DNA from 3 places in the Krasilnikovia sp. M28-CT-15 genome. Region 3 is predicted to be linked to each of the others. Evidence: riboswitches for the same ligand, from Rfam matches in the RefSeq annotation. Region 3 holds a riboswitch; each other region holds the start of a gene.
The links. A riboswitch is a leader RNA that binds a small molecule or an ion and turns the genes downstream of it on or off. The one in region 3 is predicted to bind S-adenosylmethionine.
Positions count from the first base shown of each region.

Region 1: linked by a shared signal. The riboswitch ahead of thrC (threonine synthase) and the one ahead of ACMCNO_RS19935 (aminotransferase class V-fold PLP-dependent enzyme) in region 3 are both predicted to bind S-adenosylmethionine.
Region 2: linked by a shared signal. The riboswitch ahead of ACMCNO_RS20845 (ABC transporter substrate-binding protein) and the one ahead of ACMCNO_RS19935 (aminotransferase class V-fold PLP-dependent enzyme) in region 3 are both predicted to bind S-adenosylmethionine.

Region 1 is NZ_BAAGAK010000001.1:7,087,320-7,096,760, forward strand. Features, by position in the region: gene groL (chaperonin GroEL) at 1-459, opposite strand, end outside; gene ACMCNO_RS32565 (GNAT family N-acetyltransferase) at 993-1,520, shown strand; gene ACMCNO_RS32570 (hypothetical protein) at 1,520-2,014, shown strand; gene ACMCNO_RS32575 (GNAT family N-acetyltransferase) at 1,953-2,939, opposite strand; gene thrC (threonine synthase) at 3,229-4,506, opposite strand; SAM riboswitch class I at 4,519-4,650, opposite strand; gene ACMCNO_RS32585 (ABC transporter permease) at 4,892-5,800, opposite strand; gene ACMCNO_RS32590 (alpha/beta fold hydrolase) at 5,797-8,685, opposite strand; gene ACMCNO_RS32595 (hypothetical protein) at 8,805-9,441, opposite strand, start outside.
Region 2 is NZ_BAAGAK010000001.1:4,569,803-4,579,243, reverse strand. Features, by position in the region: gene ACMCNO_RS20880 (fatty acid desaturase family protein) at 1-28, shown strand, start outside; gene ACMCNO_RS20875 (diguanylate cyclase domain-containing protein) at 43-1,320, opposite strand; gene ACMCNO_RS20870 (enoyl-CoA hydratase/isomerase family protein) at 1,557-2,336, shown strand; gene ACMCNO_RS20865 (neprosin family prolyl endopeptidase) at 2,667-3,725, shown strand; gene ACMCNO_RS20860 (dihydrofolate reductase family protein) at 3,911-4,492, shown strand; gene ACMCNO_RS20855 (amino acid ABC transporter ATP-binding protein) at 4,489-5,220, opposite strand; gene ACMCNO_RS20850 (amino acid ABC transporter permease) at 5,217-5,993, opposite strand; gene ACMCNO_RS20845 (ABC transporter substrate-binding protein) at 6,029-6,886, opposite strand; SAM riboswitch class IV at 7,142-7,253, opposite strand; gene ACMCNO_RS20840 (LysR family transcriptional regulator) at 7,336-8,250, opposite strand; gene ACMCNO_RS20835 (NADPH-dependent FMN reductase) at 8,540-9,052, shown strand; gene ACMCNO_RS20830 (flavin reductase family protein) at 9,049-9,441, shown strand, end outside.
Region 3 is NZ_BAAGAK010000001.1:4,349,402-4,358,842, reverse strand. Features, by position in the region: gene ACMCNO_RS19950 (helix-turn-helix transcriptional regulator) at 1-59, opposite strand, end outside; gene cysK (cysteine synthase A) at 160-1,089, opposite strand; gene epsC (serine O-acetyltransferase EpsC) at 1,086-1,652, opposite strand; SAM riboswitch class IV at 1,913-2,025, shown strand; gene ACMCNO_RS19935 (aminotransferase class V-fold PLP-dependent enzyme) at 2,062-3,351, shown strand; gene ACMCNO_RS19930 (polysaccharide deacetylase family protein) at 3,465-4,151, shown strand; gene ACMCNO_RS19925 (DUF2249 domain-containing protein) at 4,244-5,170, opposite strand; gene ACMCNO_RS19920 (helix-turn-helix transcriptional regulator) at 5,221-5,988, shown strand; gene ACMCNO_RS19915 (hypothetical protein) at 5,988-7,139, shown strand; gene ACMCNO_RS19910 (hypothetical protein) at 7,136-8,482, shown strand; gene ACMCNO_RS19905 (multicopper oxidase domain-containing protein) at 8,486-9,441, shown strand, end outside.

The sequences.
Region 1 (9,441 bases), 2.7 Mb from region 3:
GTCACCGGCGGAGATGGAGGCGGTGGAGGCGATCTGCTCCTTGGTCTCCACGTCCTTGGCGATCTGCGACAGCGCCTCGGAGACGCTCGCGACGGCGGCCTCGATGCCCCGCTTCAGGGCCATCGGGTTCGCGCCGGCCGCGACGTTGCGCAGGCCCTCGCGGACCAGCGCCTGGGCGAGGACGGTCGCCGTCGTCGTGCCGTCGCCGGCCACGTCGTCGGTCTTCTTGGCGACCTCCTTGACCAGCTCGGCGCCGATCTTCTCGTAGGGGTCCTCGAGCTCGATCTCCTTGGCGATCGACACACCATCGTTGGTGATGGTGGGCGCGCCCCACTTCTTCTCGAGCACGACGTTGCGGCCCTTGGGGCCGAGCGTCACCTTGACGGCGTCGGCGAGCTGGTTCATGCCCCGCTCGAGGCCGCGACGAGCTTCCTCGTCGAATGCGATGATCTTGGCCATACGGCGTTGTCCTCCTGGACACTCGCGGCGCCGGGCCTGTTCGGCCCCGCTTCCCGCACGTTGAGGATCTCTTCGGACGTCGCCACCTGGCGATGCGACGTCCGCAGGACGGGCCGGATAGCCCGCGACGACCGGCCTCGTGCCGCGGCGCCGATGGCGACGCCGTGACCGTGACCCCACCGTCCCGACCTGTTGGCACTCGCGTGGCGCGAGTGCCAATGACCTGTTTAGCACTCTGAGGTGGCGAGTGCAAGGACGCTCAGCCGCCCCGCACCCCCCTTGCGGGGAGGCGTTGATCACGCACGGTGAACAGGCGCGGGATGGCCACCCGACCGGCAGGCCAGCGAATCATCTCGCCGTTCGGCCCGGTGCGCCGACCGAACGGCGGAATCCCGGACGGGGGATTCGCCGGGCCCGCCCGCACCGCCGCGGACCGGCCCCGAATCACCCATCGTGATCAACCCAGGGTCCGGGCGCGGTCGGAATCCGGCATCCGGGTTGCCTCCCTGACCCATGACCGGTAGGCAGACAGCATGACCGGCACAATCGCCCGGCCCCGTACCCACACCGTCCACCGGGTCACCGCCGCCGACGCCGCCCGCAGCCGGGCGCTGCGGCTGGAGATGCTGGCCGACAGCCCGCTGGCGTTCCTGGAGACCGTGGCGCAGGCGGCCGCCCGCCCGCACGCGGACTACCGGCGGCGGATCGTCGAGGCGGCCAGCGGGGACGAGCTGGCCCAGTTCGTGGCGGATCCGGGCGGTGGTCCGCTGATCGGCCACGCGGGCGGGACGATGCTGCCGGACGAGCCGGGCGCGACCGTGGTGTTCGCCGTCTACATCACACCCGCGCATCGCGGGACGGGGGTGCTGGACGAGCTGGTCGAGGCGGTGGCGGACTGGTCGCGCGCCGCCGGGCGCCTCGAGCTGATGCTGGAGGTCGTGGTCGGCAACGACCGGGCGGTCCGGGCGTACGAACGGCTGGGCTTCGCCGACACGGGCATCCGGGTGCCGCACCCGGTCATCCCGGCCCTGACCGAGCTGCAGATGCGCCGCCGCGCCTGATGCCCCGCCCCTGGCACGTCGCGCGCACGGTGTTGACCGCGGTCAACGGCACGACCGCGGCGGGGCTGCTGGTGGCCCTGGCGAGCCGCGCGCGGTTGCGACGCGGGCGCGACGGGGTGCTCATCGCCGAGGGCTACCGGTACCGGATGCCGCCGGCCACCTGCTGCACGGTGGGTTCCGTGATCATCACCCGGCGCACCGCGACGTGGCTGTTGGACGATGCGCGGGCGGAACTGTTCGCCCACGAGAGCCGCCACGCCAGCCAGTACGCCGTGCTCGGCCCGCTGTTCTGGCCCGCGTACTGGCTGTCCTGCGGCTGGTCCTACGCCCTGACCGGCTCGTACGGCGCCCGCAACCCGTTCGAGCGGCATGCCGGCCTGGCCGCGGGCGGCTACCGGGAGCTGCCGCTGCGCCCCTGGGCGGCCCGCCTGTTCACAGCGCCTGCTGCCACTGGATCTCCGTGTCGGCCGGCCGGAAGCCCATCAGCCGATTGATGGCGAGCATGCGCTCGTTCGCCGACGCGTTGATGGTGTCGACAGCGGTCAGCCCCGGCCGCGCGGCGCGGATGTGGCGCAGGTTCTCCAGCTTCACGATCAGGCCGAGCCGGTGCCCGCGATGCGCGGGGTGGACGATGGTGATCTGCTGCCAGGCGTGCTCGGGAGCCGCGTCGGTCCCGGTCAATGTGCTCCACGCGACCAGCCGCCCGGTGGCGGTGTGCACCGCGCCGGTGTGGAACGCGGTCATGCCCCGGGCGCGGCGGGCCTCCTCGTTGCCGCGCACCCGGGCCCCGTCGACCCGCTCGGCTTCCATCACCAGATCCCCGACCGGGGCGTCGGACAGCAGCCGGCCGTCCAGGTAGGCCAGATCCTCGAGGAATTCGTCCGGCGGCACCCCGATCCACTGCACGAGCCGGTATCCGTCCGCGTGCCGCCACGCCTCGGCCCGCAACGCGTCCAGCCGCTCGCGGTCGGCGCCCCCGACGTCGAAGCGGCTGCGGGTCTCCCGCAGGGCCGCCTCCGCGCCCATCGCGGCCGCGAACGAGGCGCCGTCCGGGCGGGCACCGGCCGTGGTCCCGATGAGACGTTTGCGCCCGGCCACCCGGGCCCGCTCGACGGCGTGGGCATGCAGCGCCCGGCCGAATCCCTGGCGCCGATGTGACGGCGCGACGACCAGCAGAATAGACACATTGTCCAGATTGTCGTACTGCGGCAGGTTGAGGCCCAGGAAGCCGACCGCCGTACCGTCGCCGTCGACAGCGAGGTAGCGCTCCTGCTCCGTGCCCGGGAAGGGATGGCGCACCGCCACCGCGAACACCGACTTCGCCACGGGTGGAAGATCCGGAACATCCCATTCGGCCGCGGCCCGCAGCACGGCGTGCGCCTGGTCGATCGTGGCGTCCGTCAAAGGCTCGATGCGCATCCCGACAGGGTGAACGCACACCCCGTCCGGCGCGAACGAATATTGCCGGGCAGGATTCACGCAGAAAATTTGGTCGGGAGGACGCGCGCACAGCGCCTCCGGCACTGGGTCGTTGGGTCCCTCGGAGATTGTCGCCAAGCTCGAAGGTGGGACCTCGTACGGCGTCGCGTCCTCCCGCGTAGAGCATCCTGCCGAGCCTGGGATCGGTTCCGCAAGCCCTCCCCGGAAGGAAATACCCGCCGCCGGTCGGATACCCGACTATGCGCTGGTCAGCGCGGTAGGCCCCGGATCAGCCCAGCAGGCCCGCGTCACGGGCCGCGCGCAGCGACGGCTTGATCCGGTGCGTGGGCCCCACCCGGTCGGCGACCGCGTCCAGCGTCTTGAGGCCCTCGCCGGTGTTGAACACGACCGTCTCGGCCTCCGGGTCCAGCCGCCCGCTGGCCACCAGCTTCTGCAGCACCGCGACCGTGACCCCGCCCGCGGTCTCCGCGAAGACCCCGGTCGTACGGGCCAGCAGCTGGATCCCGGCGCGGATCTCGTCGTCGTCGGCGTAGTCCATCCAGCCGCCGGTACGCGTCACCGTCTCGATCGCGTACGCCCCCGCGGCCGGATCACCGATGTTGAGCGACTTGGCGATGCCGGTCGGCTTCACCGGCACGACGGTGTCCGACCCGTTGTGCAGGGCCGTGGCGATCGGGTTGCAGCCAGCGGACTGGGCGCCGAACACCTTCCACCCGCCCGCCGGAGCTTCGACCAGCCCGATCTCGACCAGTTCCGTGAACGCCTTGTCCACCTTGGTCAGCAGCTCCCCACTGGCCATCGGGATGACCACCTGGGCCGGGATGCGCCAGCCGAGCTGCTCGGCCACCTCGTACCCGAGGGTCTTGGAACCCTCCGCGTAATACGGCCGCACGTTGACGTTGACGAACGCGGTGTCCTCGTACTCGTCCGTCTCGACCAGCTCGCTGCACAGCCGGTTCACGTCGTCGTACGAGCCGTCGATGGCGACGAGCTGGCCGCCGTACACGGCAGTGGTGACGACCTTGCCCTGCTCGAGGTCGCCGGGGATGAACACGACCGACGGCGCTCCGGCCCGGGCGGCGTGCGCGGCCACGCTGTTGGCCAGGTTGCCCGTCGAGGCGCAGGCGAAGCGGGTGAAGCCGAGCCCGCGGGCGGCCGTCAGCGCCACCGACACCACCCGGTCCTTGAACGAGTGCGTCGGGTTGGCCGAGTCGTCCTTCACCCACAGCGGCGCCCGCAGCCCGATCGCGGCGGCCAGGGCGGGCGCGCTGACCAGCGGGGTCAGCCCCGGGTCGAGGGTGACCCGCTCGGCCGGGTCCTGCCCGGCGGGCAGCAGCGCGGCGTAGCGCCAGATGTTCTGCGGGCCCGCCTCGATCTGCGCGCGGGTCACCCGGGCGAGCGCGGCCGGATCGTAGGCGATCTCCAGGGGGCCGAAACACTCGTAACAGGCATGCTGCGCGGCGAGGGGGAATTCCGTCCCACAGCCGCGACAGACCAGGGCGCGGGCGGGGCTGGTGGAGACTGGGGCGTCGACGGTCGACGTCATGGCGAGGCCTTCCTCTCATCTTTCCCCGGCGCGACGCGCGGGGACGGAATTAGCACCTGCCGCACGTCTGGCCTCGTCATCGAGTCGAGTGCGGTGGTTGCCGGGGCGTCATCGGGCCGTTCCCTCAGCCCCTCTGGATGAGGTATGCAGTTGTGCCGCCAGCTTACGGGGTGTGCGGGTCATCCTCACCCTGTGATCCCGATCTGTGAGCGTCCTCTCGGGCTTTAGGACTTTTTGGTCGCACGTTCGTCGTGCGCCGGACCGTCGCTCCCGCCGAGACCGGGCGCGGGGATCCATTCGCCTGGCGGCTCATGAGCGGATCCCCGCACCCTGCCAGGTCCGTGCGACCACAACCGCAGGTCCGTGCGACCACCACCCGCGAGGGTCAGCTGGTGACGTCCTTGCGGGTGAAGCGCCAGAAGGCCAGGCCGATGAAGACCGTGGCGTAGCAGAGGGCGGCGATCGCGCCCTTCGCCAGGTCTGCCGTCTGCATCGGGGTCGAGAGCAGCCCTTGCCAGGCGTCGGCGTAGTGGGTGGGTAGCACCGTGCGCAGGTTTCCCAGGGCGGTGATCTGGTCCAGGATACTGGAGAGGATCCAGAGCAGGACGGCGCCGCCCACCGCGCCCAGTGCCGCGTCCGTCAGCGTGGAGAGCAGGAACGCCAGCCCGGCCACGATCAGCATGGTCGTCGCCAGGTAGGCCAGGATCGCCAGCAGGCGCAGCACTCCGGGGCCCGGTGGGATCTGGGCGGCGATCGTGCTGCCCAGGGGGTGCCAGCCGTAACGCAGGGTGCCGATCAGCAGGGCCGTCCCGGCCAGGGTGAGCAGGGCCAGCAGCGAGTAGGCCAGGGCGACCACGAGCTTGACGCCGAGCAGGCGGGATCGGGGTACCGGCACGGCCAGCAGGTAGCGCAGGGTGCCCCAGCTCGCCTCGCTGGCGACCGTGTCGCCGCAGAACAGCGCGACCACCACGATGAGCAGGAAGCCCGCCGAGACCGCGATGCTGAACAGCGCGAAGTTCAGGCCGCTGGAGGTGGCCAGGTCGACCAGGCTGGCGAACGCCCCACCGCGCCGCCGCCCGTCGTCGTCACCGTCCCCGCCGAACTCGAAGGCCAGCAGAATGATCAACGGCAGCACGACCATGAAACCCAGGGCCAGTTGCGTACGCCGCCGCGACGCCTGCCGCCGTACCTCCGCCAGGATCGGCAGGGTCGCCGACGGCCGGTAGCCGGCGACGACGCCCAGTGACCCGAACTTGCCGGTCACCTGGCCGCTCAGCTCCCGCTGCCCGCTCATCGGTCACCACTTCCTCGCGAGTTGTCGCCCACCAGTGCCAGGAAGGCGTCTTCGAGACGGCGCCGGGGCACCACCCGGTCCACGCCGACCCCGGCGCGGACCAGCGACGCCACCACCTCGGTGCGCGGGGTGCCGTTCATGTCGACGATCAGGCCGGTGTCGCCGTCCGGGGTGACCGACCGGACGTCCAGCTCCGCCAGCACCCGGGACGCGGCGGGCACATCCGAAACCTCCAGCAGCACCGACGGGGAGTCCCCGACGATGTCGGAGACCGGCCCGGCGGCCACGATCCGGCCCTTGTTGACCACCACGGCGTGCGTGCAGGTCTGTTCCACCTCGGCCAGCAGATGGCTGGAGACCAGGACGGCCCGCCCGTCGGTGGCGTAGCGCTGCAGCACCCGGCGCATCTCCGCGATCTGCGGCGGGTCCAGCCCGTCCGTGGGCTCGTCGAGCACCAGCAGCTCGGGCAGGCCCAGCATGGCCTGGGCGATGGCCAGCCGCTGCCGCATGCCGTGGCTGTACGTCTTCGTCCGGCGGTGCACCGAGTCGCCCAGCCCGGCGATCTCCAGCGCCTCGTCGAAGTGCGCGTCCGCCTCCGGCCGCCCGGTGGCCCGCCAGTACGCCCGCAGGTTCTCGTACCCGCTGAGGTGCGGCAGGAAGCCCGGCCCCTCGACGAGCGCCCCGACCCGGGACAGGATCGGCGCGCCCGGCACCAGCCGGTGCCCGAAGACGAGCGCGTCCCCCTCGGTCGGCAGGGTGAGGCCCATGAGCACCCGCAGCGTGGTGGTCTTGCCCGCCCCGTTGGGCCCGAGCAGGCCGACGACCTGGCCCCGCTCGACCGTGAAGTCCACCCGCTCCACCGCCACGAACCCGTCCCCGTACGCCTTGCGCAGGCCGCGGACCACCAGCGGGGTGTCGGCGTACTCGTCGATCGTGGGGGTGTGCGTCCGGCGGCCCCGGCGGCGGCGCACGGCCAGGAGCACGACGATGGCCAGCGCGATCGCCGCGGCCAGCCCGGCCAGGACATACCACCAGATCGAGTCCGGGTTCGGGATCGGGGTGCCGGTCACCGTGGGCAGGGTCAGCGCCGGGTCCACCGCGACCGTGTACGTGGTCGGCTGCGCGGGGGCGAGGAACGCCTGGTCACTGGTGGCGACCACGACGCGGACGGTGTGCCCGGCGTCGATGCGCCGCACGATGCCGGGCAGGGTGACCGCCACCGGCGCCGCGGCGGCGATGTCACTCGGCAGGCCGGTGAGCCGGACCGGGGCGACCAGGCCGCCGCTGAGCGTGGCGGCGCCGCCGGGATCCACGTCGTAGAGCTTGAGGAACAGCACCGCCGTGCCGGTCGGGGACGCGGCCCGCAGCCGCACCGTCGGCGCGCCGACCACGTCGATCGCGGTGGACACCGGAGCGGACTCGAACCGCGCGTGCTGGCCGGGGATGTCCCCGGCGACCCCGCCCAGCAGCGTGCTGAGCTGGCCGCCCGTGCCGGGCAGCGACGAGATCGCGGCCGGCGTGCCGTTGGGCGGGTTGGCGATCCGCTGCGCCGCGCCCACCAGCGCCACCTCGGTACGGCCCGTCCCGGCCAGCCCCGGGTACGCCGGAGTCGAGTAGCCGTTGGTGACCAGGCCCCGGTCCGTGGCGCTGAACCCGGCCACCCGCGAGTACGTGAAGCTGGTCGCAGGTGCCGCCCCCGCGCCGCGCACGTAGTGGTCGAGCCACTGCGCGGTCAGGAAGCGGGTGCGGTCGGAGTCGGACTGCGGGCCGTCGCCGCCGTCGTGGCCGCCGGTGAACCAGGCCACCCGGACCGGGGTGCCGGTGGCGGCGATGCCGCGGGCGTTGGCGTCCGCCTCCGACAGCGGGAAGAGGGTGTCCACGGCTCCCTGGACCAGCAGGGTCGGTGCGGTGATCTTGTCCAACACCGGGCCGGGGCTGGAGCGACGCAGCAGGGCCAGGGTCGCCTCGTCCGGCGTCCCGGCGGAGGCCAGCCGCAGGTAGGCGGCGCAGACGTCCGGGGCGAACCGGCCACAGGCCGGGTCGACTGCGCCCCGGGATCCCGCGGGTCCACGCCCACCGGCCGATCCGTTACCGCCAGCCGGTCCGTTATCGCCAGCCGGTCCGTCCCCGGTGGACGGTCCGCTGGACGGCTCCTCGGCCCCGGGGGCGTCGGCTGCGGCACCGGCCGCGCCGAGGGCGGAGGCGCCCGCGGCGGCGCCGTTGCCGAAGAACAGCCCGGCCCAGCCCTTCTTGAACACCCCGGTGGCCGACGTGTCGGCGGACTGCGGGAGGAACGCCCGGCCCAGGTCGTTCCAGGTGATCAGCGGGACGATGGCGTCGACCCGCCGGTCCGCGGCGGCCAGCAGCAGGGCGAGGGCGCCGCCGTACGAGCCGCCGACCACGCCGACGCGGGGGTCGCCGGGGGCGTCCGTGCGCACCTCGGGGCGGGCGGCCAGCCAGTCCAGCAGGCGCGCGGCGTCCTTCACCTCGTAGTCGGGGCTGTCCAGGTGGATCTGCCCGCCGCTGCGGCCGAAGCCCCGGGCGGTCCAGGTCAGGACCGCGTACCCGCGCCCGGCCAGGTCCTGGGCGTTCTCGCGGACCGAGTCCTTGGTGCCGCCGAAGCCGTGCGCCAGCAGCACCGCTGGGACCCGTCCGGAGCGGTCCGCGGGCAGGTAGAACCGGGCGTCCAGGTCCACCGGCTCGGTACCCGACGGACCGGACAGCACGGTGATCCGCAGGTCACTGCTGGTGTAGGCGGCCTGCTCGGGCCACGCGGCCCAGCCGACCAGCGCGGCGACGAGCGCGAGGACGGCCGCGCCGGCCACGAGGCGGCGGCGGGCCGGCCGGGGCAGCGCACGGCGCAGCCTGCTCGGGAGTACGGGCATGCGGGCAACGCTAGCCGCGCCCGGCTGAGCCCCCGCTGAGAACGCCCCCAGCCCCGCCGGTCGGCGCCGTCAGCAGCCCCGCCGGTCGGCGCCGTCAGCAGCCCCGCCGGTCGGCGCCGTCAGCAGCCCTGGCGGTCGGTGTACCGGAACTGCAGCGGCTCGGCCATCCCGGCCTGGACCAGGGCGACCCGGTCGTCCTTCATGCCGAACAGCAGCGCGTAGTCACCGTGCGGGGCCAGCCAGGCGGTGGCGCCGGTCCAGTCGTCGAGCTGCTTGCCGCCCGGGTAGCCGCGCTTGACGTCGGCCAGAGCCGTACCGATCTTGGCGCCCTTCGCGGTGGTCGGCCCGGCGTCCCGCACGCTCAGGTAGAGCAGCCGGCCCTTGAAGAAGACGAGGTCGGGCGAGCCGTACTTGGCCAGGCCGGTCGCGCCGGTGTAGCCGGTGCAGGACTTCTTGGCGCCCGCCCCGGTGATCAGCCCGGCGGACTTCAGGGTCGCCTGGGGCACACCGATCTTGTACGGCCCGAGCCCGCCCGCGCTGATCGTGGTGTCGCCGGTCGCCGGACGGGGGGCGCCGCTGCGGTTCGCGGTGCCGTCCGGGTTCTTCGTGAACGCGGGCTTGGCCGTACCGGTGGCGGGCGGCTCGGTGGGCTCCGGTCCTCCCACGCCCGCCTCGGCGGGTACCGACCCGGTGGGGGACGGGGCCGCCGTGGGCTTGTCGTGGGAGCAGGCGGCCACGCTGAACAGGGCGAGTGCG
Region 2 (9,441 bases), 220 kb from region 3:
GCTGCGTGAGCGCGTGGCGCGGGGATAGGCCGGGTCCGGCGGTCAGCCGTTCTGGTGGGCGAGCGCTGCGGCGTGCCGGGCCGTCTTGGTCCGGTACATCGCGCCGTCGGCCGCGGCCAGCAGACCCTTGGCGTCGTACGCCGTGCCGGTGCCCACGGCCACGCCGACGCTCACGTCCACGCTGACCTCGCCGACGGCCAGCGCAACCGGCTGCCGCACCACGTCGCGGATGCGCGTGGTCAGCCCCTGCGCGCGCCGTTCGCAGTCGGGCCCGGTGAGGATCGCGACGAACTCGTCGCCCCCGAGGCGCCCCACGAAGTCCTCCGAGCGGATCGCGCCCCGCAACCGCCGCCCCATGGAGCGCAGCAGCTCGTCGCCGGCGGCGTGGCCGTACCCGTCGTTGATCTGCTTGAAGCCGTCCAGGTCGAGGAAGAGCACCGCCACGTCGCTCACCCGCTTGTCCAGCGCGCGGGCCAGGTGCTCCAGCAGCGTCGCCCGGTTCGGCAGTTCGGTCAGCGGGTCCATCCGGGCCTGCTGGGTCAGCTCCTGCTCGGCGGCCTTGGCGGCGGTCACGTCGCTCAGGTGGGCCACGTACGAGCCGCTGTCGGCGAGCGCGCCCAGGCGGACATGCACCCAGGCATCCGTGCCGTCGCAGCGGCGGAAGCGCAGGTCACCCCGGCTGGAGTCGATCGACCCGGCGGCCAGGGCGTGGAAGCCGGCACGTGCCAGCTGCCGGTCGGTCACGTCGACCCACTGCCAGTACGGCCTGCCCACGATGGCGTCGGCGGGCTCGGCCAGCAGGGCCTCCAGAGCGGGGTTCGTCTCGGTCACCGATCCCGTGGCGTCGAGGATCGCCATCCCGGTGGGCGCGTTGCGGAATGCCGCCTGGAAGCGCTGCTGGGCGGCGGCGAGTTCGGCCTCCGCGCGCTTGCGGGCGGTGATCTCCCGGGCGACGATGAGCGCCGCAGGACGGCCCTGGAACTCCAGCGGCGTGCCGGCGGCCTCGATGTCCACCACCCCGCCGTCGAGGCGGACCAGCTTCTCCTCGACGTACTGCAGCGGCTCGCCGTCGGCGGTCAGCGAGCGCATCCGGGCCGCCCCGGGGTCCCGGTAGTCCGGGTGCATGAACTCGATCGCCGGCCGGTCCTGCAGGTCGGTGATGGTGCGCGCCCCCAGCAGTCGCAGACCGCGGGCGTTCGCGAAAACGTGATATCCGTCGCAGATCACGAAGATGGTGTCCGGGGACAGATCCACCAGGGCCTGGAACCAGGCGTCCCCCGCTCCTGCAAGGGTTGCCGACGCCGTACGCCCGTCGCTCACGCCCATCACCATCCAGCGCCAGTCCGCTTCTGTTGCCTTCCGATCGGCCGCTGTCCGCGGGTCCTGAGACCCACGGCGGCCGAAGATCGGCACAGCGGGGACCACGCCGCCGCGCGCCCCTCAGCCGGCCGACGGTGCGGGTATGCCGATCCGCGCGAATGCCCGATCCGGGTCGGACCGGCCGGAGCGTATGGCAAGGTGTCGGGGTAATTCGTCGTCGGGCACGGAGGCAAGCGGTGGGTTCGGAAACCAGCACGGATCTGTCGGTCACCGTCGCGGACGGCGTGGCCCTGCTGGAGATGCGCCGCCCGCCCGCGAACCACGTCGACGAGTCCCTGCTGGCGCGGCTCGTCGATGCCGCGCGCACGCTGGACGACGACCCCGCCTGCCGGGCGATCATCCTGGCGTCGCAGGGGAAGCACTTCTGCGCCGGTGCGGACCTCGGCGAGGGTGAGTTCGTCCGCGACCGGGCGGCCGCGGCGCAGGGCCTGTACCGGTGGGCGGTCCGGCTGTTCGAACTGCGGACGCCGGTGATCGCCGCCGTGCAGGGCAGCGCCGTGGGCGGCGGGCTGGGCCTGGCGTGCGCTGCCGACTTCCGGGTCGCGGAGGCGTCGACGCGGTTCGTGGCGAACTTCGCACGGCTGGGCTTCCACCAGGGCTTCGGCCTGAGCGTCACCCTGCCGGAGCTGGTGGGCCGTCAGGCGGCGGCCGACATGCTGCTGACCGCGCGGCGGGTCGGCGGCGAGGAGGCCGTACGTATCGGTCTGGCCGACCGGCTCGCGGAGCCGGGCCTGCTCCGCGTCACCGCCCAGGAGCTGGCGCTGCAGATCGCCGCTTGCGCGCCGCTGGCGGTCCGGTCCATCCGGCAGACCCTGCGCGCCGACCTGGCGGCGCGGGTCCAGCAGGCGCTCGACCATGAGCTCGCCGAACAGCAGATGCTGTGGGCGACCCGCGACAGTGCCGAAGGCATCGAGGCGAGCCTGCAGCGCCGTGCCCCGGTGTTCCGGGGCGAATAGGCCGGGGCCGAACCTGAAAGAACCTCTGATACTTTGCCTCTTTACGGGGAACACGGTATGTGCTGAGCGCCACGGTGTCGATACGGGTGGTGTTCACTCCACCGTCGGGAGTCGCCGGATCGGTCCGCAGCCTCGGCCGTAAAGGCGGAAACCTCCATTGTGGGGATCCGTTCGATCGAGACGGCTATATCGTCGTCACCGCCGTCGAGAACGGTGCCGGAGGCATCCCCCTCGCCCGCCTCCGACCCCCCGAGCAATGAGGACTGACACGTGCCGATCTCCCGCCGCGGTCTCATCGCCGCCGGCTTATCCCTAGTCACCGTCGGATCGATGAGCATCGTCTGGACGCTCAACGCCGGCGCGGCCGAGAACACCGGCCCCGTCGCCGGGGCGACCTCCCCGAGCGATCCGGACGGCCCGTCCACCACGGCGTCGTCGAGTGCCGCGCCGGACTCCGGCCCGGACGGCGCCGCCCCACCGCCGGCCCTGCCCTGGGGCGGGGCGCCGACCGATCTCACCCAGGCGGAACCCGGCGCCAGCAGCGCCGAGGTCGCGGCCGAGGGCGCCGACGTCGCACCCGCGGACACCAGCGGGTCCACCGACCCGGACCCCGAGTTCGCCCCCAAGGGCCTCAGCACCCGCAAGGGTGTGGTCAAGCAGGGCACCACCGACGTCGTCGCGCCGAAACCGCCCGCGTTCAAGGAACCGGTACCGGGCGGCGGCTCGCAGGTCAACTACTTCTACTCCGTCGGAACGCAGAACGTCAGCCTCGGGGGACTGCTGTTCAGCGGCACCTACGCGAACTTCACCATCGCCAAACCCGAGCTGGCGGCGGGGGACTACCACACGCTGGCCGAAATGAGCGTGCAGTCGCTCGACGGTGCGCACATCGCCGAGGTCGGCTGGAACGTGGACCGCACGGTCAACGGCGACAGCGACCCCCACCTGTTCGTGTATCACTGGGTGAACCACGGGGAGACCTGCTACAACGCGTGCGGCTTCGTCCAGTACAGCCAGAACATCAAACCGGGCGACACGCTGCCGCAGGGCGTGAGCAGGCAGCTCGGCATCCAGCACTACAACGGTGCCTGGTGGGTCGCGTACGACACGGAGTGGGTGGGCTACTTCCCGGACAGTCTCTGGGGTGGACAGTTCACCGTCACCGGCACGGTGCAGTACTTCGGTGAGGTCGCCTCGCCCAACGCCCAGCCCTGCACCGACATGGGCAACGGCCTGCCCGCCAGCAACACCGGCGCGGCCCGCGTCGGCAGCGTGTCGTTCCTGAGCCTGCTCGACGTGAACCTGTCCACCTACGCCGTGCCCAGCGTGTACACCGTGGTCCCGCTGAGCAACCGGACCTTCCGGTACGGCGGACCCGGCGCCTGCTGAGCAGTCCCGTCGGCGGAGGGGGGACGACCGCGGCCCGGGGACCGGCTGCCCTGGGCCGCTCGTGGTACCGACCGGGCGGAACCCGGACCGTTGCGGTCACGTCGACCTCGAGGCCTGCTAGTCATGGTCTGAGGAGGTTCACGGCCTCAGGTCGGCCGATCCTCGTCCGCAGGGGAGGGATACGCATGCCGGAAGTAATGATCGACTTCATCGCCTCGCTCGACGGCTACGCCGCGGCGGACGGCTGGCCGGGCTGGTGGGGACTCGAGGGACCCGAGTATCTCGAGTGGCTGGATCAGCAGCCGGAGCGCGGGCACACCGTACTGATGGGCGCGAACACCTACCGGCTCATGTCCGCGATGGCCGCGGCCGACCCCGATGACGCGGCCTTCGCGGAGATGGGCCGGATGTCCAAGGTGGTGTTCTCCAGCACCCTGCGGCCGCCGCTGTCGTGGGCGAACACCCGGCTGGTCGGCCAGGATGCGGTGGGCGCCGTGCGGGAGATGAAGCAGCACGGTACGAGCCCGATGCGTACGCTGGGCAGCCTGGCGCTGTGCCGGTCGCTGCTGGCCGCCGGGCTGGTGGACCGGTTCCGCCTGGTGATCTTCCCCGTGGTGACGGGCAGCACCGGACGAGAGCGCATCTACGACGGATACCCCGACGTGGCCCTCGAGATGGTCGCCAGCCGCACGTTCGACGGCCGGCTTCAACTGCTCGAGTACGTCCCCACCGTGCTGACCGGCCCGCCCGGCGGTGCGCAGCCCTAGAGGACCTGGGACAGGAAGCTGCGCAGCCGGGGATGGGCGGCTCCCTCGAAGATCGCGGCCGGTGCGCCGGCCTCCAGCACCACCCCGCGGTCCATGAAGGCCACCGTGTCGGCGACCTCGCGGGCGAAGCCCATCTCGTGGGTGACCACGACCATGGTCATGCCCTGGGCCGCGAGGTCGGCCATCAGGCCCAGGACGCCCTTGACCAGCTCGGGGTCGAGTGCGGAGGTGGCCTCGTCGAACAGCATCACCTGCGGCGTCAACGCCAGCGCGCGGGCGATCGCGACCCGCTGCTGCTGCCCGCCGGACAGGTGCGCCGGACGGGCGTCGGCCTTCGCGGCGAGCCCCACCAGCTCGAGCTGACTGCGGGCGAGCGCCACGGCCTCGTCCTCGGAGAGCCCCTTGAGCTTGCGCAGCGCGAGGGTGATGTTGCGCAGCACGCTCATGTGCGGGAACAGGTTGAACTGCTGGAACACCATGCCGATCCGCTGCCGCAGGCGGTCCGGGTCGTCGCGCAGTACGCTGCGCCCGTCCAGCAGCACGTCGCCGCGCTCCGGTTCGATCAGCCGGTTGATGGTGCGCAGCAGCGTCGACTTGCCCGACCCCGAGGGGCCGATGACACACGCGGTCTGCCCGCGGGCCACCTCGAGGTCCGCGCCGCGCAGAACCTTGGTCGACCCGAACGCCAGGTGGATGTCGCGCAGGCTCAGGCTCACCGAACCGGTCATCGCTCGCTCCCCGCTCCCGCGCCGGACAGCGCGGGTTCTTCGTCGTCGTCCGCCGCGGGGACGCTCACCTGGCGGCCGTGGCGCAGCCGCTGGTCGATCCAGTTGACCGCGTGCGTCAGCGGCACGGTCAGCGCGAGATAGAAGAGCCCGGCCAGCAGCAGCGCGGACTCGTTGCCGGTGGTGGCCGCGTGGTCCTGCCCGATCCGGAACAGTTCCCGCTGGCTGGCCACCAGCCCGAGGAAGTACACCAGACTGGAGTCTTTGATCAGCGCGATCAGCTGGTTCACCCAGGCCGGCAGCACTCGGCGGATCCCCTGCGGAATGATCACCAGGCGCATCGCCTCGGCCCAGGAGAAGCCCAGCGCGCGTGCCCCTTCGAGCTGTGCGGCCTCCACGGACTGGATGCCGGACCGGAAGATCTCACCGATGTACGCGGCAGCGATCAGAGACAGCGCGAGGATGCCCAGCGGGTACGGGTTGGGCCCCCAGATCTCCATGCCGAGCGGTGCCAGGCCGACCCCGATCAACAGGATGGTCGCCGCGGCCGGCAGGCCGCGGAACACGTCGGTGTAGACGCGTGCGGGCCAGCGCAGCCAGCGGGTCCGCGAGATCCCCGCGACGGCCAGCAGCAGGCCCAGCACGGAGCCGAGCAGGGCGGCGGAGACCGCCAGGACCAGCGTGTTGCGCAGCCCGACGGTCAGCATCTCGGGCAGCGCGGCGCGCATCGACGGCCAGTCGAAGAACGTCTCCCACAGCGTGCTCACCGATTCCATCGGCCGGTCACCGCCCCCCGCTCAGTCGTCACCGGTCAGGACGCCGACGCGGACGCGGACGGCGCCGCCTGACCACTGCCCGGCGTGAAACCGGCCGGGATCGGGCGGCCCGGGTAGTACTGCTCCTGCAGCCGCTTCCAGGTGCCGTCCGCGATGACCTGGTCGAGGCCGGTGTTCAGCGCCGCGCGCAACGCGTCGTTGCCCTTCGCCACCGCGTACGCGGTCGGGGCGGGGCTGAGCTGCTTGGCCGCCACCTTGATCTTGGATCCACTGTCCGCGGCCGACTTCTCGCCGATCTCCGCGGGGGCGATCCAGGCGTCGGCGGTGCCCGCCTTGAGCTGGTTGACGGCGCCGTTGTAGTCGGGCACCCGTACCGGGTTGAGGCCCTTGCCGGTGGCGTAGTCGTCCTGGACCGTGCCCTGCACGACCACCACCCGCTTGCCGGTCAGCTGGTCGAAGCCGGTGATCGAGGAGTTCGCCGGGACGTCGAGCCCGAAGTAGCCGAAGTCGTATCCGTTGCCGAAGTCGACCGTCTTCTTGCGAGCCTCGGTCACGGTGATCGAGGAACTGCCCACGTCGAACTTGTGGTTGTTGACCTGCGACAGCAGGGCGGCGAAGTCGGTGCCGACGAACTCCACCTTCAGGTCGATCTTGGCCGCGACCGCGGTGAGCAGGTCGTTGTCGAAGCCGGTGAACTTGCCGTCCTTGAGGTAGACGTTCGGCGGGGCGTCGGTGAGGGTGCCGGTGCGCAGCACACCGGGCTGCAGCAGGCCGTACGGGTTGTCGGCTGAGCCGGACTTCGTGTCGTCGCCGCACGCCGTGAGCAGGGTGGCGCCGAGGATCGCAGCGGCGGCGAGGGCGGCGGCCCGGGTGAGGGCAGGCAGGAATCGCACAGGGTTCTCCGAGAAGGGGTGATCGGTGCGGCGGGCACAAGGGTCCGGTCGGACGGCGAGATGCGCCCACCGCGGGAAGGGAAGCGGGGTGCGGTGCGCTTAACGCGCGGTGGCGCGGCGACACGCCGCGCTGCACACCCGCATCATGTCGATGTGCCGCCGCCGGGTCAGAGCCGGCATCGGGCCGGCGTCTGGCGATGCGGCACAGCGGCGGGAAATCATTGCTCTCCTAGGTCGGGTTTGACCTGGGGGGCCAGGCCACGCTTGCACGGAGCGTGCTCCGATGCCTGGTCTTCACCCGGGGCACCCCACCGCGGAGGAGGGTTGCCGGCCAGCAAGCCGGGGCTTGATGCTGGCGCTCATGACCTGCCGACGAGGCTAGCAGCCCGGGTCGGTGGATCGTCCAGCCGATATGACCACGCTCACGACCTTTGCGCTGACTCCGCCGGTCAGGCTGTGCGCGCCTGCAACGGCTGCCGCGCCTGCTCCCGCAGGTGACCCAGCATCTGCTGGACGGCGGGCAGCACCCGGGCGCGTCGCCGGTGCAACGCGGTCATCGTGATCACCGTGGTGTCGCCGGCCAGCGGTCTGGTCACGATCATGCCGGCGCGTTCGAGCGGATCGCCGAGGACGCTGTAGTCCGGCAGGACGGTGAGCCCGATGCCTTCGGCGACCATCATCTTGCCCATCTCGGCGCCGTCGGTGGAGTGCCACGCGGCGGGCAGGTCGGAGCCGAAGAGGCGGTGGGCGAAGCGGTACATGAGGTAGCCGGAGCGCATCGCGACGAAGCGTTCCGCGCGCAGGTCGTCCGCCGAGACCTCGGACTGTGCCGTGAGCGGATGGCTGGCGGGCAGCACCGCGGCCGGACGGCCCAGCAGCAGGGGAGTGGGTTCGAGGCCGGGCGGTACGTCGTCGCCGTCGAGCAGGTTGACCAGGCCGAGGTCCAGGGTGCCTTCGGCCAGCGACACGTGGATGTCGTCCTGTTGCAGGTTGCGCACCTCGACCGCGGCGCCCGCGTACGCCGCCTGGAAGGCTCGTACGGCGGGCAGCACGAGCGAGGCGGTGCCCGCGTTGACGGTGCCGATGCGCAACAGCCGTCGCGCGGCCAGTTGGTCGCCGGCGGTGGCCTTGAGCCGTGCGACCGACTCCAGAACGTCGACGATCGGCTGGAGCAGTTCCCGGCCGGCCAGGCTGATCCGCGCACCGGAGCGGTGCCGGTCGAGCAGTGTCACGCCGAGTTCACGTTCGAGCTTGCGGATGGCCTCGCTGAGGGCCGGCTGGGAGACGTGCAGTTGTTCGCTGGCGCGGCGCAGGGAGCCGAAGCGGGTCACGGCGGTGAGGTATTCGAGCTGTTCGATGCGCATGGTGCACTCCGGGGCCGGGGTGATCGGAGATGGCGTCCGGGTGATCGGCAACGCCTTCCAGGGAACCGCTTGCGCGGCAATATCCTACTAACTCTATAGTCATTGGGTACATGCTGGTGATCGGCCGAACAACCCCCTCGTCCATGCCGGTCCGGCCCATTCCATCCGAGTACCGAGACCGCCCCGTCGTACCGGAGTGACGTATGGCAGATCGACCCTTGCATTTCGCCGCATCCGTGATGAACACCACCGGCCACATCGTCCAGGGCACGGCAGTGGCGGTGGCGTCGTGAGCGCCCGCGTCGCGGTCGTGGCCGGCAACCCGCGCCCGGCCAGCCGCACCCTCGCGGCGGCGCGGTACGTCGCCCGGCAACTCGCCGGGCACGACCCCGACCTGACCGTCGACCTGGCCACGCTCGGCCCGGCGCTGTTGGACTGGGCGGACCCGCAGGTGGCCGCGCTGGTGGACGAGGTCGGCGCGGCGGACCTCGTCGTGGCGGCCAGCCCCACCTACAAGGGCACCTACACCGGCCTGCTCAAACTCTTCCTCGACCGGTTCGCGGGCGGGACGGGTCTGCGCGGCCTCGCCGTGCCGCTGCTGCTCGGCGCCGGTCCGCAACACCAGCTGGCGGCCGAGCTGACGCTGCGGCCGGTGCTCACCGAGCTCGGCGCGACCGTGCCGGGACGGGGGCTGTTCGTCATCGACCGGCACCACGACGACCCCGCCGCCTACGCCGACTGGCTGGCGGCCACGAGACCCGTCGTCGACGCTCACCTGCGGACCCGGGAGGGGAGCGCATGACCGCGTTGCGTACCAATCAGGACCTCGACCATCTGCGGCTGCGCGAGGTGTTCGGCATCTTCCCCAGCGGGGTGGTGGCGGTCGCCGCGCTGGTCGACGGTGTGCCCGTGGGCCTGGCGGCCAGCTCGTTCACCTCGGTCAGCCTGGACCCGCCGCTGGTGTCGTTCTCCATCGCCAACGCCTCGAAGACGTGGCCCGACCTGCGTCGCGCGGTGCACCTGGGCGTCACGATCCTGGCGGACCATCACTCCACGGTGGCCCGCCAGCTGGCGGGAGCTCCCGCGCGGCGATTCGACGGACTGCCGCTGACCGCGACGCCGCTCGGTGCGGTCACGCTCGACGACGGGCTGGCCCACTTCGAGACGACCATCCATCGTGAGGTGCTCGCG
Region 3 (9,441 bases):
GCCGCAGCGATGTACTCCTCGATCTGGTCGAGGCTGTGGCTTTCGAAGTCCGATTCCATGATGTCCCGTCGCCGGCATCTGTGAGCCTGCGCCGGATGCACGAGCCGGTCAAGATGCCGGGTGGGCAAGTCCTGCGAAGATCAGTCCATGCCCGTACCGTCACCCCGGGTCGGCGGCGGCGAACAGCGGCGTGCTCAGGTAGCGTTCGCCGCCGTCGGGCAGGACCACCACGACGGTCTGTCCATGGTGTTCCGGCTGATGTGCCAGGGCCGCCGCGGCGGACAGCGCGGCGCCGCTGGACACCCCGGTGAGCAGCCCCTCGGTGCGGGCCAGGCGGCGGGCCGCCGTACGGGCCTGCGCGACATCGACCTGCATGATCCGGTCGTAGACGGTGGGGTCGAGAACCTCGGGCACGAAGCCCGCGCCGATGCCCTGGATGCCGTGCGGGCCCGGATCCCCGCCCGACAGCACGGGTGACTCGACCGGCTCGACGGCCACCACGTGCAGCGCCGGGTTCTTCTCCTTCAGCACCTGGCCGACCCCCGTGATCGTGCCGCCGGTGCCGACGCCCGCCACCAGCACGTCGACGTCGCCGCCGGTGTCGTCCCAGATCTCACGCGCGGTGCTCCGCCGGTGCGCCTCCGGGTTGGCCGGGTTGTCGAACTGGCGGGGCAGGAACGCCCGCTGCTCGCCGGCGATCTCCCACGCGCGGCGCACCGCACCGGCCATCCCCGCACCGGCCGGGGTGAGCACGAGCCGCGCTCCGTAGGCCGCCAGCAGCGCGCGCCGCTCCGCGCTCATGCTCTCCGGCATGGTCAGGGTCAGCCGGTATCCGCGGGCGGCGGCGACCATCGCCAGCCCGATGCCGGTGTTGCCACTGGTCGCCTCCACGATCGCCGCACCGGGGACGAGTTCGCCGCTGCGTTCGGCGGCGTCGACCATCGCCACGGCGATCCGGTCCTTCACGCTGCCACCGGGATTGCCCGACTCCAGCTTGGCCAGCAACCGGACCGGCAGGTCGGGGTCGAAGCGGGACAACCGCACCAGCGGGGTACGGCCGATCAGTTCGGTCACGTCACGGTAGATCACGTCAGAGCTCCAGGTCGGGTACCGGCACGACGCCGGGGACGGCTGGGGGTACGGGCCCGGGCGACGGCGGCGGGTGCCCGCAGCCGGGCCCCGGCCGGAACGTCGGCCAGCACCAGGCAGTGCGCGCCGATCTCGGCGTCGTCGCCGATGTGCAGCGGCCCGAGCACGGTGGCGCCGACGCCGAGCACGACCCGGTCGCCGACGGTGGGATGGCGGCGGCCGCCGTCGGCGTCGCGCCACCAGCCCCGCCCACCGAGCGTGACGCGGTGGTACATCGTCACGTCGTCGCCGACGCGGGCGGTCTCCCCGATGACGACACCCGCGCCGTGGTCGATGAACAGCCGCCGGCCGATCGTGGCGCCCGGGTGAATCTCCACGCCGGTCAGCAGCCGGGTCAGCTGCGACAGCGCCCGGGGCAGCAGGGGCACCCGCCAACGGTGCAGGCGGTGTGCGAGGCGGTGCGACCACAGCGCCCACAGCCCCGGGTAGAGCACCGCCTCCACGACACGGGTGCCGTACAGGGCGGGGTCGCGTCGGCACGCGGCGCGCAGGTCGTCCAGCACGTCTGTCCTCCAGGGAACGGTCGCGACGAGGGAGGGTGACGGCGCACCGTGCCCCGCGCGGCGGCGCCGTCAGCGCCGTGGACACCACTCGTCGAAGACGCGCCGCACGTGCGGGCCGGTCATCGGCACCGCGAAGCGGTGGCCGGCCAGGCGCCGGTGCGGTGGGGTCATGCCGGCCGACGGTACGGGCGCAGAACCGCACCGGACAGGGTCGCTCGGCCCTGGCGCGGCGGATCCCGTCGTCAGGTAACGTGCGCAGTGGTCCTGAGTACCAGCGACAAGCCCCGGCTGGCTGGTCGGCAACCCTCCATCCGCGGCGGGGTGCCTCCGGGGACGACCTGGCCCCACCGCAGCGGTGGGGCAAGCGCGGATCGGCAGGGCCGGTCCCGGACACCCACACGGAGCAGACGTGTATCCAGCCACGGTCCCTACCCTCGTGCCGCCCACCCAGCTCACCCCGGTCGCCGCTGCGGCGCCACATCCCCTGGCGGTGCTGGGCGGTGACACTCGCGTCCGGGTCGCCGACGGTCGCACGCTGCCGTACGCGAACCTGGACGTCGCGGCCACCGCCCCCTGCGCGGTCGCGGCGGCCGACGCGGTCACCCGGCTGCTGCCGACGTACGCCAGTGTCCACCGGGGAGCCGGGGCCCTGTCGCAGCAGTGCACCCGCGCGTACGAGCAGGCCCGCGCCACGGTGGCCGGTTTCGTCGGCTGCCGCCCCGGCGACCAGGTGATCTTCACCCGCAACAGCACGGACGCGCTGAACCTGATGGCCCACGTGGTGCCCGCGGGCACCACGGTGATCACGTTCGTCGGCGAGCACCACGCCAACCTGCTGCCGTGGCGCCGGGCGGTGCGCCTGCCGCTGCCGCGTACGCCGGACGAGGCGGTCGCGGCGGTGGAGCGGGCGCTGCGACGGCCCGGGCCCGCGCTGGTCGCGGTGACCGCCACCAGCAACGTCACGGGGGAGGTGTGGCCGGTCGCCGAGATCGCCCGGGTGGCGCACCAGCGCGGCGCCCGGGTGGTCGTGGACGCCGCCCAGCTCGCGGCGCACGGCCCGGTGGACATGGCCGCGCTGGGCGCCGACTACCTGGTGCTGTCCGGCCACAAGTTGTATGCGCCGTTCGGCGCCGGGGTGCTCGCGGGCCGCGCCGACTGGCTCGACGCCGCCGAGCCGTACCTGCGCGGCGGCGGCGCCTCCCGGCAGGTCGCCGCGGACGGGGCGGTCCGCTGGGCCGACGGTCCGGCCCGGCACGAGGCCGGCACCCCGAACCTCGTCGGGGTGGTGGCGCTGGCCGCGGTCTGCTCCGCCGTGACGGCCGGCGGCTGGGCACACCTGGCCCGGCACGAGCGGTGGCTGCTGGAGCGGCTGGACGCCGGGCTGTCGGGCATCGCGGGTGTGCACCGGCTGGCCCTGTTCGGTCCCGGACATCCGCGGCTGGGCATCGCCGGGTTCGCGGTCGCCGGGCTGGACTCGGCGGAGGTGGCCCGGCGGCTGGCCGACGAGCACGGCATCGGGGTACGTGACGGCCTGTTCTGCGCTCACCCGCTGACCCGGCGGCTGCTGGCCGACACGCCGGTCACGACCGCCACGGCGGTCCGGGCCAGCATCGGCGCGGGGACCACGGCGGAGCACGTCGACCGGCTCGTCGCCGGGGTCGCGGACATCGCGGGACGCCGCCGGCCCGCGTCCGGCTGATCGGGTGGCGGCCCCGCTGCCGTGGCGGGTCGCCGGGTTGCGCCGACCGGCGCAACCCGACGACAACCGTTCGGGCTCCGTCAGATCGTGGTCAAGTTCGGACACTGGCGGGCATGAGGGCTCGATGGCTGCGTTCGGCGATGGCTGTGATCTCCGCGGTGACGCTCGGGGCCGCCCCGGCGGCGGCCGCGACGGCGCGTGCCGCGTCGAAGACCGTGTACTTCGCCTTCGATGACGGGCCGGGGGAGTGGACCCCGGAGCTGCTGGCCGCCGCGGACGCGTACCACGCCCAGGTGACCCTGTTCTTCGTCGGCAGGTCGGCCGAGAAGCAGCCGGAGATCGTGGCCCGCGCGGCCGCGGCAGGCCATGTGATCGGCGTCCACACCTACAGTCACCGGTGGCTGACCGGGATGACCGCCGCCCAGGTCCGCCGGGAGCTGGTGAACGGGCGGGCGGCGCTGCAGCCCTACGCCAGCAACTGCTGGCGCCCGCCGGGCTGGGCGACCTCGCCCGCCATCGAGCAGATCGGCCGGAGCCTGGGCATGCGTCAGGTGCTGCGCACCGTCGGCCGGACCAGCCGTCGGCCGGTCTTCATCCCGGCGGGCTGGACGGACGTCGACAAGATCGTCTCGACCGTCCAGCGGACGGTGTTCGACGGCGCCGTGGTGACCTTGCACGCCGAGCGCAGCGGCAACCGGGCGCAGGTGCTGGCCTTTGAGCGGCTGCTGCCGGTGCTGCGGGCCCGTGGCTACCGGTTCGCGCCGGTGCCCGGCTGCAGCCGGCCCGGTTTCCGGGGCTGAGCCGGGCGCGAGGGGTGCCCGTGGCGGCCACTGCGGAGGTGGCCGCCAGGAGCGGGGTGGCCGGGCCGGGTGGCCGGGCCGGGCGGCCGATCTCAGAGCACCGCGGGGGCCCGGCGCAGCCGGATCTGCCAGACGTCCGGCCCGTCCTGGAGCCACTCGGCTGCCATCTGCCCGCCGTAGCGGGCGTCGATCTCGGCCAGCAGCGGACGCGGGGCGTGCGGGGCCACGAGGACCAGCGCCCCGTGGGCCGGCAGCGTGTCGAGTTCCGCCAGAACGCGGGCGTGCCGCTCGCCGTGCGGCAGGTCGCGGACGTCGAGCCGGGGGTCGATGGTCAGCACCGCGGCCGTGGCCTGCGCCGCATCCGCGGCGTCTCCACCACAGCCGCAGGCGCCACCGCAGCCGCCGGTTCCCGGCTCCGCCTGGCCGCCGGTTCCCGGCTCCGCCTGGCCGCCGGTTCCCGGCTCCGCCTGGCCGCCGGTTCCCGGCTCCGCCTGGCCGCCGGTTCCCGGCTCCGCCTGGCCGCCGGTTCCCGGCTCCGCCTGGCCGCCGATGAGGTCGTGCATCCCGTCGAGCAGCCGGGCCAGATCGACCTTCCCGGTGCTGATCAGCAGCGGGACGACCAGGTCGTTCTCCTTGGCCAGGTGGGCGATGAACAGCGCTTGGAGGGCCCGGGCGGCGCCCGCGGCAACGACCGGGGAGGTGGCCGCCTCCAGTTCGTCGACCAGCGCGGTGAGCGCACGGTGCTCGCCGAGCATGCCCTCCACGAGCAGCTTGCCCTCGGGCTCGTCCGCGGCGGCCGGATACAGCGCCGCCTCCTCGGCGTACGCGTGCGGCAGCAGTTCGTCGTGCAGCCACGCCGCCAGCGCGTTGCGCCGCCGCCACACGTGGCGCAGGGCGCCGAACTCGGCCGCGTGCAGCAGGTCGGCCACATGACCGGCCAGGGTGGTGGCCAGCTGGGTGTGATGGCGCACCACAGCATCGGCGGCGCGCTGGTTGGCGGCGCGGTCTGGCTGTGACATGGAACCCTCCACTGGTTTTAACGTTGTTTGACGTTATAACGTTAAGCACCGTGGAAACCGAACGGAAAGGGCCTAACGGCGAGACGATCAACACTCATCGGCACCGGGCCCTGGGCTCCGACAGCCGGGTGGAGATCCTCGGCCTCGTGCGCGCCGCCGCCGGTGGGCTGACCGCCGCCGACGTGGCCGCCCACACCGGGCAGCACCTGTCCACCACCCGCGCCCACCTGGACCGGCTGGTGCATGCCGGACTGCTGGTCAAGGCGCGGGCCAGCGGCGGCGCACCGGGCCGCCCGGCGTGGCGCTATCGCGCCACCGCCGCCGACCCCGCTCCGGCGCCGTACCGGGCGCTGGCGACCGCGCTGTTGGATCACCTGCCCGGAGCCGCCGGGGGCGACGTCCGCGAGGCTGCCGCCCGGGTGGGTCAGGACTGGGGACGGCGGCTCGCCGCCGTCAGCCCGCCCCAGGACGACCCGGTGGACACGGTGTCGGCCGTCCTGACCGGGCTCGGCTTCGAGCCGGAGCGCCAGCCCGCCCAGCCGGACGGTGCCGTCGAAGTGCACCTGCGTACGTGTCCCTTCCTGGAACTGGTCGGGCAGAACCCGGATGCGATGTGCGGGCTGCACCTCGGTGTCGTGCGCGGCGCCCTCGGCCACCACGGGGTCGGCGGCGACGACGCCGTACTGGAGCCCTTCGGCGCCCCGCACGCCTGCGTGATCCGCCTGCCGCTGCCGACGACCGCGCCGCCCGCCGACCGGGGCCCCGCCCGGCGTCCGGCCCCCGGGTCCTCCCAGGCCCCGCCCGGTGCGGCCGGCTGATGAACGCCGGTCCCCGCCTGCCGGTCGCGTGGCGGCTGCCCGTCCTGGCAGCCGGCGGGCTGTCCCTGGTCACCGGGCTGTACACCGCCCTGCTGCTGCTGAGCGTCCCGGTGCCCGCACCGGCGGCGCCGGTGGAGCAGGCGCACGGCCCGGTGATGGTGTTCGGTTTCGTCGGCACGCTGATCGCGCTGGAACGCGCGGTCGCGCTCGGCGCCCGGTGGGCCCTGCTGGCTCCGGCCTGCTCCGTGGCGGGCGCCGCCGTCCTGGTGGCCGCCGGTCCGGGCCCGGCCGGGCACGTGCTGCTCATGCTGGCCGCGGTGCTCCTGCTCGGCGTCTACCGGGCGCTGTGGCGGCGCCAGCCCGGCGTCGCGCTGCTCGCCCAGGTCGCCGGCGCGTTCGCCTGGTACGCGGTCACGCTGCTGTGGCTGGCCGGCTTCCCGATCGCCGAGACCGTGCCGTGGCTGGTGGTCTTCGTCGTGGCGACGATCGCGGGCGAACGACTCGAGCTGGCCCACGTGGGGCTGCGCACCGCGTCGGCGCCGCGCTGGTTCCTGGCCGCGCTGCTGGCGCTGCTGGCCGGGGCCGCGGCCACCACGGTCGCTCCCGTCGCCGGGGTCCACCTGTTCGGAGCCGGCCTGCTCGCGGTCACCGCCTGGCTGGCGGTGTTCGACGTGGCCCGCCACACCGTGCGGGGCCGGGGGCTGCCCCGGTACATCGCGGTCGGACTGCTGGCGGGCTACGCCTGGCTCGCGCTGGCCGGTCTGCTGTGGACCGGCGCCGGTCCGGCCCTCGACGGGCCCCGCTACGACGCCGTGCTGCACGCGACCTTCCTCGGCTTCACGATGTCGATGATCTTCGTGCACGCCCCGGTCATCCTGCCCGCGGTGATCCGCCGGCCGCTGCCGTACCACCGTCTGCTGTACGTGCCGCTGGCCCTGCTCCACCTGTCGCTGCTGGCCCGCATCGGACTCGGCGACGCCGCCGGGCTGGTGCCGGCATGGCGGTGGGCCGGGGTGGCGAACATCGCCGCGGTGCTGGGATTCGTCGCCTGCGCCCTCGCGGTGGCGGTGAGCCACGGACGCACCCGGCGGGCCCGCGGCGCGACCCACACCGCGCCGAATCCCGACGCGCCGGTGGCGGTGCCGTCATGACCGCGGCACCGGACCCCCGGATCGGCACTGGCCCGGCTTCGCGGACCTTCGGCGCGATCGGGCGGGCTCCCACGGGTGGCTTGGCCATCGGCGGCGCCGGTGGCGCGGCTCCCCGTGGTCCCGGTGCGCTGGCTGCCGGGCCGGGCGGGGGCGGTTCCGGCAACCGGGCCGGGTGGCATCGGCGGGCCGGTGCGCTGCCACTGGGCTACCTGGCGGCGCTGGTCGTCCTCGCCCTGCTGCACCCGTGGTTGCCGACGTGGCGCTGGCTCGCCATCCATCTGCTTCTGCTCGGCGCGGTGACCAACGCGATCCTGGTCTGGAGCGCCCATTTCACCGCGGCGATCCTGCGGCTGGCCGTACCGGCACGGCGGCGCGCGCAGGCGACCCGGCTGGCCGCGCTGAACGTCGGCGTGCTGGCGGTGCTGGTCGGCGGCGCCGCGGACCAGCCGTGGCTCGGGGTGGCCGGGGCGGGCGCGGTGTTCACCGCCGTCGCCACCCACCTGGCCTGGCTGTCACGCCACCTGCGGGCGGCCCTGCCCGCGCGGTTCGCCGTGACGGTGCACTACTACCGGTGTGCGGCGGCGGCGCTGCTCGTCGGCATCCCGGTCGGTGCCTGGATGCTCGTCGTCGACGACACCGCCCGGCCCCGGCTGGTGCTGTTCCACGCGCACGTGAACCTGCTCGGCTGGGTGACGCTGACCGTGCTGGGCACCCTGCTCACGTTCTGGCCGACCGTCCTGCGGACCCGGATGGCCGACGGTGCCGCCGCGGCCAGCCGCACCGCGCTGCCGGTCGCGGTGACCGGCCTGACGGTGCTGGGGATCGGCGTGCTGGCCTGGTGGCCCGTGGTGGCCGCGGGCGGGCTCCTGCTGGTGGCCACGGCCGCCGCGCTGACCGCACGACCGGCCTGGCTTGCCGCGCGCGGCAAGCCGCCCGCCTCGTTCGCCGCCTGGTCGATCACCGCGGCCGGTGGCTGGCTGTTCGTCGCGCTCGCCGTCGACGCCGGGATGCTGCTCACCGCCGGGAGCCCGGCCGTGGCGGCGGACCGGTTCGGCGGCGTGCTCACCCCGTTGCTGGCCGGGTTCGTCGCGCAGGTGCTGCTGGGGTCACTCGCCTACCTGCTGCCGGTCATGCTGGGCGGCGGCCCCGCCGCCGTGCGCCACCGTACGCAGGCGCTGGACCGGCACTTCGCCCAGCGCGTCGTGACGGCCAACGGCGCGCTCGCCGTCTTCCTGCTGCCCGTCGGCCCGTACGTGCGGATCACCACGTCGCTGCTGATCCTGGCCGCCCTGGTGCAGTTCCTGATCCCAGCGGCCCGCGTGCTGCTGACCGCCCGGAGGTAGGCCGTGTCCCACCCTGAATCCGGCCCCACCGGCGCCGCTGCGTCCGCGCCAAGGACGCTCGGCGGGCTCGGCGTCGGCGTCGCCCTGGTGTTGCTGGCCGTGCTGGTGGGTGCGGCGGCCCAGCGCATCACCGCAGCCCCCGCGGGGGCCTCCGCCGCCGCCACCGGTCACACCACGACCGTGCAGGTGACGGCCGACGGCATGCGCTTCCACCCCGACCGGATCGCCGTGCCCGCCGGTGACCGGCTGCACATCGAACTGACCAACCACGACCGCCGCCGCCACGACCTCGTCCTCGACACCGGCGCGAAGACCTCGGCCGTCGGCCCGGACGGCACCGCCCACCTGGACGCCGGGATCATCGGCGGCACCGTGCAGGGCTGGTGCTCGCTGCCCGGACACCGGCAGGCCGGCATGACCCTGACCATCACGACCACCGGCGGCGGCAGCGCCGCGGGCAACGATCACCCCGCCGCGGGCGGCCACGCCGACCACGCCGCCGGAGTCCCGGCGACCGCGGCGGCGCCGCGCATCGACGCGATGGCCGTCCCGGACCCCGGTTTCGCCGCCCGTGACGCCGCCGCGCCGTCCGCCGCTCCCGGGCGTCTGCACCGGATGGAACTGCGGGTCCAGGAGGTGCTGCGCGAGGTCGCCCCCGGTGTGCGGCAGACACTGTGGACGTTCAACGGCACCGCCCCCGGCCCCGTGCTCCGTGGGCGGATCGGCGACACCTTCGAGATCACGCTGGTCAACGACGGCAGCCTCGACCACGGCATCGACTTCCACGCCGGTGCGCTCGCTCCCGACCGGCCGATGCGCCCGATCAACGCGGGGGAGCGGCTCGTGTACCGGTTCACCGCCACCAAGGCCGGCATCTGGATGTACCACTGCTCGACCATGCCGATGCTGCACCACATCGGCAACGGCATGTACGGCGCGGTCATCATCGACCCGCCCGG